Regions from separate parts of the Mycobacterium lentiflavum genome, predicted to be linked through region 2. Evidence: riboswitches for the same ligand, from Rfam matches in the RefSeq annotation. Region 2 holds a riboswitch; the other holds the start of a gene.
What was found. Region 2 has a riboswitch for magnesium ahead of MJO58_RS01405 (hypothetical protein). Riboswitches for the same ligand answer to the same signal wherever they lie in the genome.
Positions count from the first base shown of each region.

Region 1 (7,666 bases), 2.2 Mb from region 2:
AGACGTGCTGCCCCTGGTAATCCGGGACCGTGACGTCGAAGCGGCCCTTGGAGTCGACCGGCGTGACCGGCACGATGCCCACCTTGTCGGTGGTCGCCATGTCGTCCTCACCGTAGGCCGGCGCCATGTGCACGATTCCGGTGCCGTCGTCGGTGGTGACGAAGTCGCCCGGCAGCACCTGAAACGCCTTGGCTCGCCCTGGTTCTGGGTCCATGAAATACGGGAACGGGGGCAGGTAGCGGGTGCCCAGCAGGTCGGCGCCCGAATAGGTGCCAAGTATCTCGGGCTCTTCACCGAGTTCTTTTGCGTAGGCCGCCAGGCGCGACTCGGCCAGCACGAAGCGCCGGTCCCCGACGGTGACCTGGACGTAGGTCACCTCGGGGTTGACGGCAACGGCCAGGTTCGACGGCAGCGTCCACGGCGTGGTCGTCCACACCAGCAGGTAAGCGCCGGCTAATCCTTTCGGGGCACCACCGGCTGCTACCGGGAAACCCACCGTCACGGCCGGGTCCTGGCGGCTTTGGTAGACGTCGTCGTCCATCCGCAATTCGTGGTTGGACAACGGGGTTTCGTCGCGCCAGCAGTACGGCAGCACCCGGTAACCCTCGTAGGCCAGGCCCTTGTCCCACAGCTGTTTGAACGCCCAGATCACCGACTCCATATAGGGCAGGTCAAGCGTCTTGTAGTCGTTGTCGAAGTCGACCCAGCGCGCCTGGCGGGTGACGTAGGCCTGCCATTCGGCCGTGTAGCGCAATACCGATTCCCGGCAGGCCTCGTTGAAGGCGGCGATGCCCATGTCGTCGATTTGGGACTTGTCGGTGATGCCCAGCTGGCGTTCGACTTCGAGTTCGGCGGGCAGCCCATGGGTGTCCCAGCCGAAGCGGCGGTCCACCTTGTAGCCCCGCATGGTGCGGTAGCGCGGGACGATGTCTTTCACATACCCGGTCAGCAAGTGTCCGTAGTGCGGCAGCCCGTTGGCGAACGGCGGCCCGTCGTAGAACACGTACTCTTCGGCGCCGTCGCGCTGCGAGATGCTGGCCCGGAAGGTGTCGTCGCGGGTCCAGTAGTCGAGGACTTCGAGTTCGAGCGCCGGAAAGTCGGGGGCTCCCCCGGCCAGCTTGGGATAGGCCCTGGCGCCGGCTTCGCCGCTGATTGAGTCGGTCACGGTGCGCGTCGTCTCCTGCGTGCCTACGGTCAGGCCGGGGACGAGGTCGCGCAATCTGCGCGAGCACCGCGGTACCACCCCGCTTGCCACGCTCGCACGCGGCCGCTCGATTCAGGCTGTGACGGGCCTCCCCGTTCGGTTCTACTGGGCCGCCCCGATAGTGGAGCGGGCTGTTCTTCCGAAGGCTCCCCGGTGATAGCCGGATCGATGCCGTGAACAAGATTCTACGGACTACTGCAAATCAATCACTGCCGGCTCCAAGGGGCCAGCTGGCCGCACATCGTGTCTGCGGTCGACTAGCCCCTTGGAGCCATCGGCTGGGCCACATCCATCGTCACCGAACCTCGATGAACCCGACGCGCCACAGCGCCGCGTAGAGGTGACGGACGGGGACGCTCAGCAGGCGGGCGGCACCGGTCACCAGTGGGTCGCCGGCGCCGAAGTATCCGGCGTCGGCGGGCCGGGCGGCCTGCGTGGGCACCGGCGCCCGCGTGGGCACCGACGTGGGCGCCGTGTCGCGCACGACACGCAGGTTGCGGACGGGCGCTACGGCCACTACTTCGTCGAAGAGTACTGCGGTCATGATCGTCTCCTAACGGAATTGCAAACGGGTTCTGACTGGACTGATGTGTCCCGACCCGTCCGGGTTCCGATCCGAGAACGCTTGAGCGCTAAATCGATTCGCTAGCTCGAGGCGTCGGGCCGGAGGCCGGATTGGGACGGAGCCTGTGCTGGATATCCATCCGGACTGCCACTGGAACTCATACGTCCCTCACCTCCTCCACGGCCACGACGCGTGCGGGTTACCCGCGCCTATCTGCGCGCACCACAAGGAGTTCAGAATCCGGCGACCGCCGGAAATCCGCACCCCTCTCGTCAGAGCTTTGGCACCACACGACGTGTCCGGAAACTCCGGAAGCCACTTGGACTCAACCCTTAAGCCGGGAAGAGCTGTCCTGACCCGGGGCGTCTTTCGACGTTCGGGGTCAGTGGCCTGTGTTCGTGTAGCCGCCTCACCTAACGAGGTGCTGCTGTAGATACTCCACGAGGCACCCGGCCCGGGTCAATGTGATCTAAGCCGTGTCGCGCAACTTTATGGGTTTACTACGCCGCTTCACAGCTTTCGATCAGGTTTGACAGCCCTGACCTGGACGAACGCCTCGCTGTGGCATGGTTCACACCAATCCGAACCCGCCCTGACAGTCAGTTGTCGGCTAAGTCTTCCAGCCGTCCGATGGTGTCGGCGAACTCCTCGATCATGTCGAGCACGACCGCGCGTGTCGGCCGGACGCGGTCGAGCGAACCGACCACCTGGCCGACGAAATAGGTTGCCAGCTCACGTGCCTTCGCACCGGGATGGGCGGCCGCTTGGTTGATGCGCAGCTGCGGTTCGGCGACGAGGTTGGTCTGCAGCGGCATCCCCAGCGGAGCCGGGTTTTCGGGCCGCTCCCACTCGTCGGTCCAAGCGGTCCGCAGCATCCGCGCCGGCTTGCCCGTCATCGACCGCGATCGCACGGTGTCCGAGGAACTGGCGGCCAGGAACTTCTCCTTGACCACCGGATCGGTCTCGGCCTCCTCGGTGGTCAGCCACACCGAGCCGCACCACACGCCCTCGGCGCCCAGCGCCAGGGCCGCCGCGATCTGACGCCCGCGGGCGATCCCGCCCGCCGCCAGGACCGGGACCGGCGCGACCGCGTCGACGACTTCGGGAACCAGGACCATGGTCGCCACCTCGCCGGTGTGGCCGCCGGCTTCGGTGCCCTGCGCGACGATCAGGTCGACGCCGGCCGCGGCATGCCGTCGCGCGTGTGCGGTGGTGCCGGCCAGCGCGGCGACCAACACCTCGTGGCGGTGCGCGCGTTCGACGAGGTCGGCCGGGGGTGAACCGAGCGCACTGGCGATCAACCGAATGTCATGCGCGAACGCCACTTCCAGTAATGGCTCGTAACCCTTGGGTGAGATGTTGAGGCCGCCGACGGATGCCCGCGGCGGTTCTGCCGGAGCCGAGATGCCGTACCGGGCGAGCAAGTCTTCGACGAACGCACGATGTTCCTCGGGGAGCAACTCCCTGACTTGCTTAGCGTCGATGCCACCTTTCTCGGCGCCGACGTATTTCGGCGGCAACAACAGGTCGACCCCGTAGGGCTTGCCGCCGGTCTGCTCCTCGATCCAGTCCAGTTCGTTCTGCAGCCGTTTCGGACTGTGCGCGACGGCGCCCAGAACTCCGAATCCGCCCGCGTTGGTGACCGCGGCGACGACGTCGCGACAGTGGCTGAACGCGCATATCGGGAACTCCACACCGAGCATCTCGGCGACTCTGGTCCGCATCCCTCGACGCTAGGAGTTATCGCCGGGCAAGGCAATCAGCCCGCCGGAGCACGCCCGTCCGGCGGCCAGCCCGCCACGCCGTCCTCCAACGGGACCTCGAGGCTCTGCAGGATCGACGAGATCATCCGCCACGCGCTGATCGCGGTGACGAGTTCGACGAGAGTCGCTGTGTCGCCTTGCAATTCGCGCTCGCAGGCGGCCCAGCTTTGGCTGCTGACCGCGCCGTCGCGCACCACGTCGTCGGTGGCCGCCAGCACCGCTCGCTCGCTGGGCCCGAAACCCTCGTGCTGTTGCCAATCCCGCACAGCGAGCAGGTCCTCGGTCGTGACGCCTAACCGAGTGGCGACGCGCCAATGCTGCGTCCATTCGTATTCGCACGCGGTGAGCCAACCGATCCGCATGATCACCAGCTCCCGCAACCGCGCGTCGAGCGAACCGTGCCACAGCATCGTCGCGAGCAGATCATTGACCGCGCGCGCCAGCGGCGGATGGTTGAGCAACACCTGGAAGATGCTGAGCTCGGCCATGTAATCCGGTATCGCCGCCTCGTCGGCAGCGGCCTTGGCCTCGCCGAGCGGCAGTCCCGGCACACGGGCTGTTGTCATCGGGCACTCCGATCAACTGGCGGAACGTTTGCAATGGTAGTCAGCGGTACCCGGGCTTCAGGGCGCGGCAGTCATCGGGGGCCGCCCACAGATAGACGCGTGTTGAACAACGGGCGTTTACCGGTGAACGTTCTACGAAAATGCGGCTACTCACCCCGCTTCCCGGTCGCCATCACAATACGGTTTGAACAAAAGGGCGCAATGAATTGGTGCCCCTCGCAGCTGAATTCGGGGCCGGCTGTCTAAGGCGCTGGCTGTCCCCCCACGTCCGCAGATTGGGTGTAAGCCATGGCGCAACAGCCCTCGGTCACGATCGTCATTCCCGCCTACAACGAAGAACGGTTCATCGGCAAATGCCTGGAATCGTGCATCAATCAGACCTCAGCGCCGGACGAAATAATTGTGGTCAACAACAAGTCGACCGACGACACGGCATCGATTGTGCGCAAATATCAAGCAGCGGCGCCGCATCTGGACATCCAGCTACTCGACCAGAGCACCTACCAGGGCGCCGCGCCCACCCGTGACTACGGCTTCGATCATGCACGCGGCGACGTGTTCGGCCGCATTGACGCCGATACCGTCATTCCGCCGGATTGGGTCGAGAAGGTTCGCAACTACTTCCAGGATCCCGACATCGACGCCGCGAGTGGTCCGATCGCTATTTACGACCTGCCTTTTCGGGGCTTCCTCTTCTGGGTCGATTCCACGCTTCGCCACCACCTGCACAAGCACGTCCGCAGTGAACGGTTTCTGCTCGGCTGCAACATGGCAATTCGCGCCACAGCGTGGAAGGGCGTCCGTCTTAAGACGCAGCTGGACCCGGAAGTGCGCCTGCACGAAGATATCGACCTGGCGCTGACGCTGTTCAAAAATGATTTCGTGATTTCCTACGCACCGTCCATGGTCGCCGCTATCTCAGGCCGGCGGGTGGAAGACTCACCGCGCGATTTCTACCGGTATGCCACGCGTTACACGCGGACGACCAAACTGCACGGCATCAAGAGCCCCACGGCACATACGACCATTGCCACCCTACTGCTGCTGTATTACCCGTTCCGGACGATGCGGTTCTTCTACGACGCCGACCGACACGAATTCACATTGGCAAAGCTGCGGGACCGCCTGCCGGGCGCAAGGGCCCGCAGCGCGCCCGGCGTGCAGCAGCCCAACGCGGCTTAATACTCTGCAGCAGTTGACAATCGGGGCGCATTCGCCCGTCGGCTAGAGCAATCCCACCAGTTGCAAGTCGGTGACGTACTTGATGATGACCGGTGCCGTGATATGCGGGATGTCGTTGTCCGCACCAATTTTCGCTTCCTGCACCGCGGCACGGAATCGGTCGGTCGGCGCGAACGACCCGCGGGTCGGCTCGAGCGGCTGGATCTGCTCAGGGTTGTGCAGCATCAGCTGCAGCATCTGCAGCACGGAATGCTGGCGCTGCCGGTCCGGCAGGGCCCGCAGGCCGATCTCGAACTGCCGCACCCACTCCGCGAAGTCGTCGATGCGCTGGATCGGATAGCCGGCCTCGATCAGCCAGTCGACGTAGGTGTCGATGCCGATGCCGTCGTCGTGCGGGTTCATCACGTGATAGGTCTCGAACCCGTCGACCACTTGGGCCCCCAGAGTGGCGATCGACTCGGCGACGAATTCGACGGGCAGCGCGTCGTAGTGCGCCCGCTGCCGGTTGCCGTTCTCGTCACGGCGGTAGAACGAAGCGGGCGCGACGCCGGTGGCCACCAGGCTCAGGATCATCCGGGTGACGATATCGGTCACGTTGAACTGGCCCGCATAGCTGACGTCGGACAGGATCATGTCGCTGCGGAACACCGAAACCGGAAGCCCGAACTGCTCATTGGCCTCCCGCAGCAGCACCTCACCGGCCCACTTGCTGTTGCCGTAGCCGTTGGCGTAGCTGCCGTCGAGGACGCGGGTCGGACTGACCACGCGGATGTCGGCGTCCTCGGTGAACAGCGCCGGCTCGACCTGGCGGCCGAGGTCGGAGGTCGACACGTACGTATACGGCTTCATCCGCGAGGTCAGCGCGAACTTGATCAGTTCGCCGGTGCCAACGACGTTGGGCCCGAACAACTCTCGGTACGGCAGCACGCCGTTGACCACGGCGGCCGAGTCGACGATCAGATCGACGGTTTCGGCCAGCCGCTGGTAGGTCTGCTCGTCGAGCCCCAGATTGGCTTCGCTCTTGTCGCCGGCGACGACCTCGAGATGATCTGCGGCCAGCTGGTGGAAGTGGTCCACCAATTGCGGGTCGCCGCTGTCGAATGTCTTCTCCAGACGACGCCATGCCTCCTGATCGGAGCCGGCTCGCACCAGGCAGATCAGCTTGCCGTCAACACGTTTCAGTTGCTTGAGCCACTCCAGCGCCAGGTAACGCCCCAGGAAGCCGGTCGCCCCGGTCAACAACACCGTGCGCGCCTCGGCGCTCGGGCCCGGCAGCGTCGGAGCGCCGAGCAGCGTCGTCTCGTCGATGAACTTGTCCAGGGTGAGGTCGCTGGCACGCAGCTCCTCGGTGTCGCGGCCGTGCACGGCAACGTAACTCGGGCCGTTGGCATCGGTCTCGTCGGCATCCACGTCACTGTCCAGGCGCTGGCTCATGGCGCGAACCGACGGCGCCTCGAACAGCGTGCGCACCGACAGGTTGGAATCGAACGCCGTGTTGATCGCGGCGACCACCCGCATCGCCGACAGCGAATCGCCACCCAGGTCGAAGAAGGAGTTCTCGACGCCGACCCGCTCGATGCCGAGCACCTGGCCGTAGATCCCGGCCACGATCTCCTCGGTGGGCGTCGCGGGCGGGGTGTAGCGGACCGCACTCTGGTATTCGGGTGCGGGCAGGGCGCGTTTGTCGAGCTTGCCGTTGACGGTGCGCGGCAGCGTGTCGAGCACGACGATCGCCGTCGGAACCATGTACGCCGGCAGCCGCTCGCCCAGCAGGGCGCGCATCTGAGCGGTGTCGACATCGCCCGTGACGGTGACATACCCGACCAGCCGCTTGTCACCCGGACGATCCTCGCGCGCGATCACCGCCGCGGCCTGCACCCCGTCGAGGCCGGCCAACGCCGCCTGCACCTCACCGAGCTCAATGCGGTAACCGCGAATCTTGACCTGCTCGTCGGCACGGCCCAAGTACTGCAACTGCCCGTCGGCACCCCAACGCACCAGGTCCCCGGTGCGATACATCCGATCGCCTCGCTCGCCGAACGGGCACGCCACGAACCGCGACGCGGTCAGGCCGGCCCGGCGCAGATAACCGACGGCCACACCCCGACCGGCGATGTACAACTCACCGACCACGCCCTCGGGAGCCGGCCGCAGCCACTTGTCCAGCACGAACAACGCCGCACCCGGCACCGGCACGCCGATCGGCGCGCCCTCGCCGGCCTTCATCGGCGCACTGATCGCGGCATAGATGGTGGCTTCGGTCGGACCGTAGGCGTTGATCATCACCCGTCCCGGCGCCCACTTGTCCACCAACTCGTTCGGGCTGGCCTCCCCCGCCATCACCAACGTCGCGGACTCCAACCCCTCGCCCGGCATCATCGCCAGC
Region 1 covers NZ_CP092423.2:2,457,653-2,465,318, reverse strand. Annotated here, with positions in the region: gene ileS (isoleucine--tRNA ligase) at 1-1,153, opposite strand, end outside; gene MJO58_RS11740 (Rv1535 family protein) at 1,500-1,748, opposite strand; M-box (ykoK) riboswitch at 2,027-2,197, opposite strand; gene MJO58_RS11735 (NAD(P)H-dependent flavin oxidoreductase) at 2,369-3,493, opposite strand; gene MJO58_RS11730 (carboxymuconolactone decarboxylase family protein) at 3,529-4,098, opposite strand; gene MJO58_RS11725 (glycosyltransferase family 2 protein) at 4,387-5,280, shown strand; gene MJO58_RS11720 (amino acid adenylation domain-containing protein) at 5,323-7,666, opposite strand, start outside.
Region 1: linked by a shared signal. The riboswitch ahead of MJO58_RS11740 (Rv1535 family protein) and the one ahead of MJO58_RS01405 (hypothetical protein) in region 2 are both predicted to bind magnesium.

Region 2 (7,666 bases):
CCGCACACGGTGCTGCTCACCGGCGCCAACGGCTATCTGGGTCGCTTCCTTACCCTGGAATTGCTGGAACGGCTTGCCGAAAGAGGCGGAAAGCTCATCACCGTCATCCGCGGCACCGACACCGAAGCCGCCGCCAAGCGCCTGGAAGGTGTTTTCGACAGCGGTGATCCACAACTGCTGCAGCGCTACCGCACCCTGGCGGCCGATCACCTCGAGGTCATCGTCGGCGACATCGCCGAGCCGAATCTTGGCTTGGGCCAAGAGACTTGGGAGCGCCTCGCCCGAGACGTCGACATGATCGTGCACCCCGCCGCGCTGGTCAACCACGTACTGCCGTACGACCAGCTGTTCGGCCCGAACGTCGTGGGGACCGCCGAATTGATCCGCCTGGCGATCACGACACGCATCAAGCCGGTCACGTACATGTCAACCGTTGCGGTGGCCATGTCGGTGGATCCCGACGCGTTCGCCGAGGACGGCGACATCCGCACCGTCAGCGCGGTACGTGCCGTCGACGACAGCTACGCAAACGGGTACGCGAACAGCAAGTGGGGCGGCGAGGTGCTGCTGCGGGAGGCGCACGACCTATGCGGGTTGCCAGCCGCGGTGTTCCGGTCCGACATGATCCTCGCGCACAGCCGGTACGCCGGCCAGCTCAACGTCCCGGATGCGTTCACCCGGTTGATCTTCAGCTTGCTGGTGACCGGTATCGCACCGTGGTCGTTCTACCAAACCGACTCGCAAGGAAACCGGGCGGTGGCGCACTACGACGGTCTGCCCGCCGACTTCGTGGCGGAGTCGGTGACCACGCTGGGTGAGCAGACGGCGACGGCCGGAGAGTTCCGGTCCTTCGACGTGATGAACCCGCATGACGACGGCATCTCGCTGGACGTCTTCGTCGACTGGCTGATCGCCGGCGGCAACGACATCCGGCGCATCGACGACCACGACGAATGGTTCGGGCGTTTCGAAACGGCGCTGCGGGCGCTACCGGACAAACAGCGTCAGCATTCGGTGCTTCCGTTGCTCGAGGTCTACCGTAAGCCCGAGGCACCCCTGCGGGGAGCGCCGGCGCCTACGGACGTTTTCCGCGGCGCGGTGCAGGCAGCGAAAATTGGTGTGGACCAAGACATTCCGCACTTGTCGGAGCGGCTGATCGAGAAATACGTCGCGGATCTGCGACTGGTCGGGCTGGTCTAGCCCGAAAAGCTAACCGTGCAAACCGTTCTTGACCGCTGCGGCTTGCTTGCGGCCGACATCGGTGGCGACTGCCGGGTCGATCGGGTCGTTGGGTGCGCTGTCGAATTCCAAGTTGACCAGCGCCCTGCCCTCGGTGAACAACAACACCGCGATCGCCTGCGAATTATCCGGCGAAGCGCCCGAAATCATCGCACCGTTAGTGCCGACGTCGACGGGCTGCCACGTGCCGGCGACCTTCTTCGTGTAGTTCGTCTTGGTGTTCTCCAGGGCGGCAGCGGCGATCGAGGGATCGGCGACGACCAGAATGGTGTCGCCGATACGCCGGCTGTTGTCCGCATTGACGAACAGCTGCGCAACGCCGGCCGTGTTGTTGGAGTTCAGCACTGGGGGTTGCGGCGCCGTGAAGTCCCCGCCGAGATCGCCGGGCTGGATCAGCAACCCGCTGTAATCCGGCGGAGGTCCCGCCGGCGTGCTGGGAGCCGACGTAGCGCCGCTCTTGGATGGCGGGGCCGACGTCCTGCCGTTGTTGGCGCAGCCGGTGATCGCGATGCCGACCACCGTGGCGGCGGCCACCCAACCGGTGACGGTCCTACGCGCACGTCGCATGGGCATCCTTTCGGTCGAGAACAGGGCCAGCGCATATGAACATACGCCCGGTCGACGGGCGCCGGTTCGCGCCTATCCTGGCCAGGGGCGGGGCGCAAGTTTCGATTCAAGTGGTAAGGAGATCGAGATGACGGCTGAGGTGGCGCGCGCGGTACGGTTCGACCGCTACGGCGGCCGTGACGTGCTGTACGTGGGAGATATCGACATGCCGGCACCCGGCCGGGGCGAGGTCGTTGTCGAGGTTCGCGCCGCCGGCATCAATCCCGGCGAGGCCGCGATCCGATCGGGAGCGATGCACGAAATGTTTCCCGCCACGTTTCCCTCCGGGCAAGGCAGCGACCTCGCCGGTGTCGTGACGGCGACCGATCCGGGAGTCACCGGGTTCGCGGTCGGCGACGAGGTGCTGGGGTTCAGCCTCCGGCGATCGAGCCATGCCACCCACGCCGCCGTCCCGGTCGGTCAGTTGATCCACAAGCCCCCGCAATTGAGTTGGGAGGCAGCGGGTTCGCTCTATGTCGTCGCGGCAACCGCATACGCTGCCGTGCGTGCGGTCGCACCGCAACCGGGGGAGACCGTCGCCGTGTCGGCGGCGGCCGGAGGTGTCGGCAGTCTCGTCGTCCAGCTGCTGGTCCTGCGCCAGGCGCGAGTGCTCGGCATCGCCGGCGAGGGCAACGCCGAATGGCTGCGGGCGCACGGCGTCATTCCCATCGGCTACGGCGCTGATCTTCAAGGGTTGGCCGACCGGCTGCGCGAGGCGGCGCCGAACGGAATCGACGCGTTCATCGACCTATTCGGACCCGACTACGTCCAGCTGGCCGCCGATCTCGGCGTTGCCCCAGAGCGGATAGACACCATCATCTCGTTCCAGAAGGCAGCCGAAGTCGGCGCCAAAACCGAAGGCAGCGCGGAAGCCTCGACACCTGAAGTGCTCGCCGAGGTCGCCGATCTCATCGCCAGCGGTGCCGTCGATTTCGACATCGCCGCGACCTTCCCGATGGATCGGGTGGCTGACGCCTTCGAGGAACTCGAGCGCCGCCACACGCACGGCAAAATCGTTCTGCTGCCCAATGGTTCGCCGTAGTCGTCAGCCGACGCCGATCTCCACGATCTTGACGATCACGAATACGACGGCCAGCACCAGGTAACCGCGTAGGATCAACAGCCCCGTCCGGCGAATCGGCGAAAGAGCCGGGCGGGCAAGAGACCTCAGGTCCGGAGCCTGCCAGGTCTGCTGTTCCTGCCGACGCAGGGCTCGGCTTTCGGCCCGGCCGAGTGGCAAGGCGAGTTTGGCCGCGCGAGTAGCGCTGTACCCCTGGTCGCCGATAATCGCCACCGCGCCACAAGCTACGCCCACCGCCGCACCAGCCGCCAGCCCTCCCTGGAGGGCAGCCGTGGAAAGGTTGGGGAAGAACGTCGCCGCGGTCAGCGCCAGCGACAGTAGCACCAGTGCCCACACGATGGCCCACGCAACGACGTTCTGCCACAACGTGTTTACCCACGGCCCCAGGATCGCACGGTCATTGCAGAGCAGAACCAGGAATACGGTCGCCGAGGGCAGCAGGATGCCGGCCAGCGCCTGCACGCCCTGGGTCACCAGCCCGAGGATGTGATCAGGGCTGAATGCCACCGCGGCCGATGCACCCAGCAACAGGGCGTAACCGCCGTAAAACCAGGGCGCCTCGCTGATTTTCCAGTGCAGGGAATGCCGCTTGCCCATCGCGTCACCGATGGCATAGGTGGTGGCCAGCCCGATTGCGTTGGCCCCGATCAACGAACCGTCGAGCAGGATCACCGCGAACAGCACGCCAACGGGGTGGCGCAGGGCGTTCGCGACCGCGCCGGCATCGGTGAAGCTGCCGGTTTTGGCCAGACCGAAGGCGGTGACTGCCATCAGCGCCGTCGCCCCGACGATGACCACGACGATGCCGATGATCAAATCGGCTCGTGCATAAGGAATCCAACGTGCTGTGATGCGCTTGTCCACCACGTTGGATTGTTGGAAGAACAGCTGCCATGGCGCCACCGTGGTCCCGACGATCGCGATGATCAACAGCAGAACTCCTGAGTTCAGTCCACCCGGGAACTGTGGAACCAGGCCGCCGACAGCTACTTTCGGACTCGGATGCACCATCAGCACCATCGGGAGCATCACGACGTTGACCGCGATCAGCAGGAACATCAGCCCCTCCCAGCGCCGAAACGAGCCGCCGGCGACCACGGCGAACAGCAGGACCGCGGCGGCTGGGATCGCGACTATCTTCGGACAGCCCAAGAATCCCAACGCCAGTGCGACGCCGATGAATTCGGTGACGATCGTCAGGGCGTTCAGGACGAGCAGATCACCGACACTGAATGCGCCCCAGAACTTTCCGAAGCGCTCGAGGATCAGGCGTGCGTGACCGACTCGGGCGACCGCACCCAACCGCAACACCATCTCCTGGTTCACGTAGAGCACCGGAATCAGCAAGGCCAGCGTCCACAACAGGCTCATCCCGTAGTCCTGGCCGGCTTGCGCGTACGTCGCGACGCCACCGGCGTCATTGTCGCCCACCATGACAATCAATCCGGGTCCGGTGATCACCAGCAGGGTGCGTAACCGGCGCCACCGCCCGCCCAACGTGCCGGCGCCGTCGCGCTTGATACGGCCGAAGGCTCCGACGATGTCGCCGGTGTGCGCGGAATCCAACGCGGCCTGCGCGGCCGGCGGACCGGGGGAAATCAACGTCATGTCATTCTCGCTATCTCGGAGTCGGGCTACCCAAGTCGGGTGTTCAATGCGCCCCAGCGGCGGGCTGCCAACCCCCCGCCCGCCGCTGGGGACCGCTGGCGGAACGAATCACCGGTCGTTTCCTCCACCGCCCGGTGATTGTCCGCCCGGCGCGGACGAGAGCACGGCGACGGGCGTCAGCGACACATACAGGTTCGCCCGCTCTTCGGGCGTCGGGATGTGCAAGGTGCACAACCTGTTTGTCAGCAGCCGACCCGCACGCAGCATCGACCGTCCGCGCAACCTTCCAAGGCTGCGAATACGCTGTGCAACAACAAAAGTCATGGTCTTCCCCCTGTCGGAAGAGAAGCCCGAGCGGTTCGTCGGCACGCCAAATACAACGGGGCAGTCGCCACCGTCAGCTTGCGGAACAGCCAAATTGAGCTGCGTCAGCAGAAAGAAATGCCGGAACCGGATCGGTTCAAGATGGATGTCGGATAGCAACTATCGCCGGGACTCATCTCGCCCTCACCTCCTCACGGCCATGACACGCGCGGGTGTCCACGTTTCACACGCGGGAGAGGTACGGATGCCGGGCCAATGAGCCAGCCGACCGCACCCCTCTCGTCGGAGCTTCGGCACTGCACGGCGTATCTGGAATGAGCCGATGGTTGCGACCCGCTGCGCCCGGCTTCGCCGCGCTTGCGATCGCTCCTCGTCCAGAAGCCACTTGGGCTCAACCCTTGTGTCCGGGAAGAGCTGTCCTGACCCGGGGCGTCTCTCGACGTTCGGGGTCAGTGGCCTGTGTCCGTGCAGACGCCTCACCTACCGAGGTGCTTGCCCAACCATGCTGGCACTGACACCCATTGCTCGTCAAACTCCTTGACAATTGCGACCCGCGTGTTCTGGGTCACACCTGCGAGTCTGCGCTCACGGCCCGGGTAAAAGTCGCTGAGGCTTACCCTCTAGGTCATGGCCACAACCTTGCAAGATCCTCGCGTCGAGAGCGTGCTCGACCGGATGTACACCGAGACGCAGAACCAGATGTCACTGCTGCGTGAGCGCCATGGTCAGCTCGAGCGCCCGATGACCACCGCGGAACGCACCGAGGCGATGAGCGAGTTCTACATCCCGGTGACACCGGACGCCGGCCGGCTGCTGTACGCACTGGTCCGGGCGACCCGTCCGACGACGGTAGTCGAATTCGGAATGTCGTTCGGTATCTCGGCCATTCATCTGGCCGCGGCCGTCCGCGACAACGGCGCGGGGCGCGTGGTGACCACGGAGCTCAGTGCGAGCAAGATTGCCGCCGCGAAGAAGACATTCGCCGAGACCGGCTTGGACGACGTCATCACAATTCTCGAAGGTGATGCCCTGACCACGCTGGAGGACCAGACCGGGCCGGTCGAATTCGTCTTGTTGGACGGCTGGAAGGATCTCTATCTTCCGGTGCTCAAACTGCTTGAACCCCGGCTTGCCACAGGCGCTTTGGTGGTCGCCGACAACGCCAGCGCGCCCGACATGGCGCCGTATCTCGATCGGGTACGCGATCCCGCCAACGGCTATACCAGCTTCAATTTCCTGGTCCGGGAAAACGACAGCATGGAAGTCAGCTGCCGCACCAACGACTAAGCGCTTACCGCAACGACTCTTCGAGCCACGGCGTCAGCCACTTGACCCCTTCCGGGGTGAGGTGGACGCCGTCACTGCGAACCTTGATGCCGTCCACCTTGGCGGTGTAAACGCCGTCGGGGCAAAGCTTTTTGTTGAGATCCAGGATCTGCACGTTTGGGTGCTGAGCAACGGTCTTGCGCAGCATGGCATTCCATTGATTGACCCGGTCCGGCTGATCCTCCGGATATAACCGGCCATCCGGCTTCTCGCCGCCCCGGCTGTACGGCACCGTGGCAACCACTACCCGAACCCCGCTGGCGCTCACGATATTCAGTGCTCGCTCCAGCTCGGCGTTGAGGTACGCATCGAACGTCGGGTCACCGATATGGGTCCACTGCCCCTCGTTGACCCGGTCCACTGTCTCCCAGCGGCCGATGATCAGCAGCGCGACGTCCGGCTGGTCCTGACTGATCTCGGTTGCCCATCTGCCCGGCCAGGTGTCGCATTCGGCTCGCTGATCCAGGGTCTGGCCGATGTAGCGGTACGGGGTGCCGCGAACCAGGCTGCACCCGATGACCGTGTGGTCGAGGAACGCGAATCCGGGCGTCGGCGGCAGGAAGTGCATCCAGGTCCAGCCGATCGAGTCACCGAAGACCGAAACGGTGAACGGCCGGTTGGGGTTTCGCGGCCCGACCGGGCGGCTTCCACCCGGCGGCGCGTTCGACACCGCGGCGACCGATGAAACGCCGGGGGGAAGACCGGTCTCGCGCAGGCCGGTTCCGGTGCCGACCGGAATCAGGAGCAGCGTGATCGCGGCGGCGCTGGCCACGGTGGCGGCGGCCAGCGGCAGCAGCGCCACCCGGGCCGGCCGCCAGCGACGGACGGGTTGTTCGATCAGCCAATACGACGCGGCGGCCACCGCCAGCGTGAGCCCGCACCGGGCTGCGAACAGCGGTAGTCCCGACCATCCGGTGCGTTCGCCGTTGAGCGCCAGAAAGATCGGCCAGTGCCACAGATAGATGCCGTAGGAGATGGTGCCCAGCCAGACGAGCGGTGGCGCGGCGAGAATGCGAGCGACCAGACCGCGCTGCTCCATCGCCACCGGTGCGACCACGAAGACCGCCGCGATCGCGACACCGATCAGCAGGCCGTGACGGAAATCGGCGACATTGCCCGACGCGAAGTGCGCCGCCGCCGCCAACCCCGCTACCCCGATCATCGGCAGCAAGCGGGCGACTCGCCGTCCCCAACGGCTGCGAATCATGCACCAGCCGCGGTTGAGTGACGGCCAATCCCGAACCAGCAGAGCCGCCGCCGCGGAACCGACCAGCAAAGCTTGCGCGCGAGTGTCGGTGCCGAAGTAGATGCGATCACGCGTGGTGCCGGAGACGAACACGATCGCGGCCGCCGCCGAGGCCAACGCACCCAACGTGGCGATTACGAAGATCGCGAAGCGCACGTCGCCGACCGTGGCCCGCATGAAGTAGCGCTTGGCCCGCGCGGCCAGCAGCAGGGTGACCACGATCAGCAGCACCGGCC
Region 2 covers NZ_CP092423.2:286,987-294,652, reverse strand. Annotated here, with positions in the region: gene car (carboxylic acid reductase) at 1-1,200, shown strand, start outside; gene MJO58_RS01420 (hypothetical protein) at 1,210-1,806, opposite strand; gene MJO58_RS01415 (NADP-dependent oxidoreductase) at 1,934-2,887, shown strand; gene MJO58_RS01410 (NRAMP family divalent metal transporter) at 2,891-4,534, opposite strand; gene MJO58_RS01405 (hypothetical protein) at 4,643-5,017, opposite strand; M-box (ykoK) riboswitch at 5,126-5,353, opposite strand; gene MJO58_RS01400 (O-methyltransferase) at 5,486-6,145, shown strand; gene MJO58_RS01395 (SGNH/GDSL hydrolase family protein) at 6,150-7,666, opposite strand, start outside.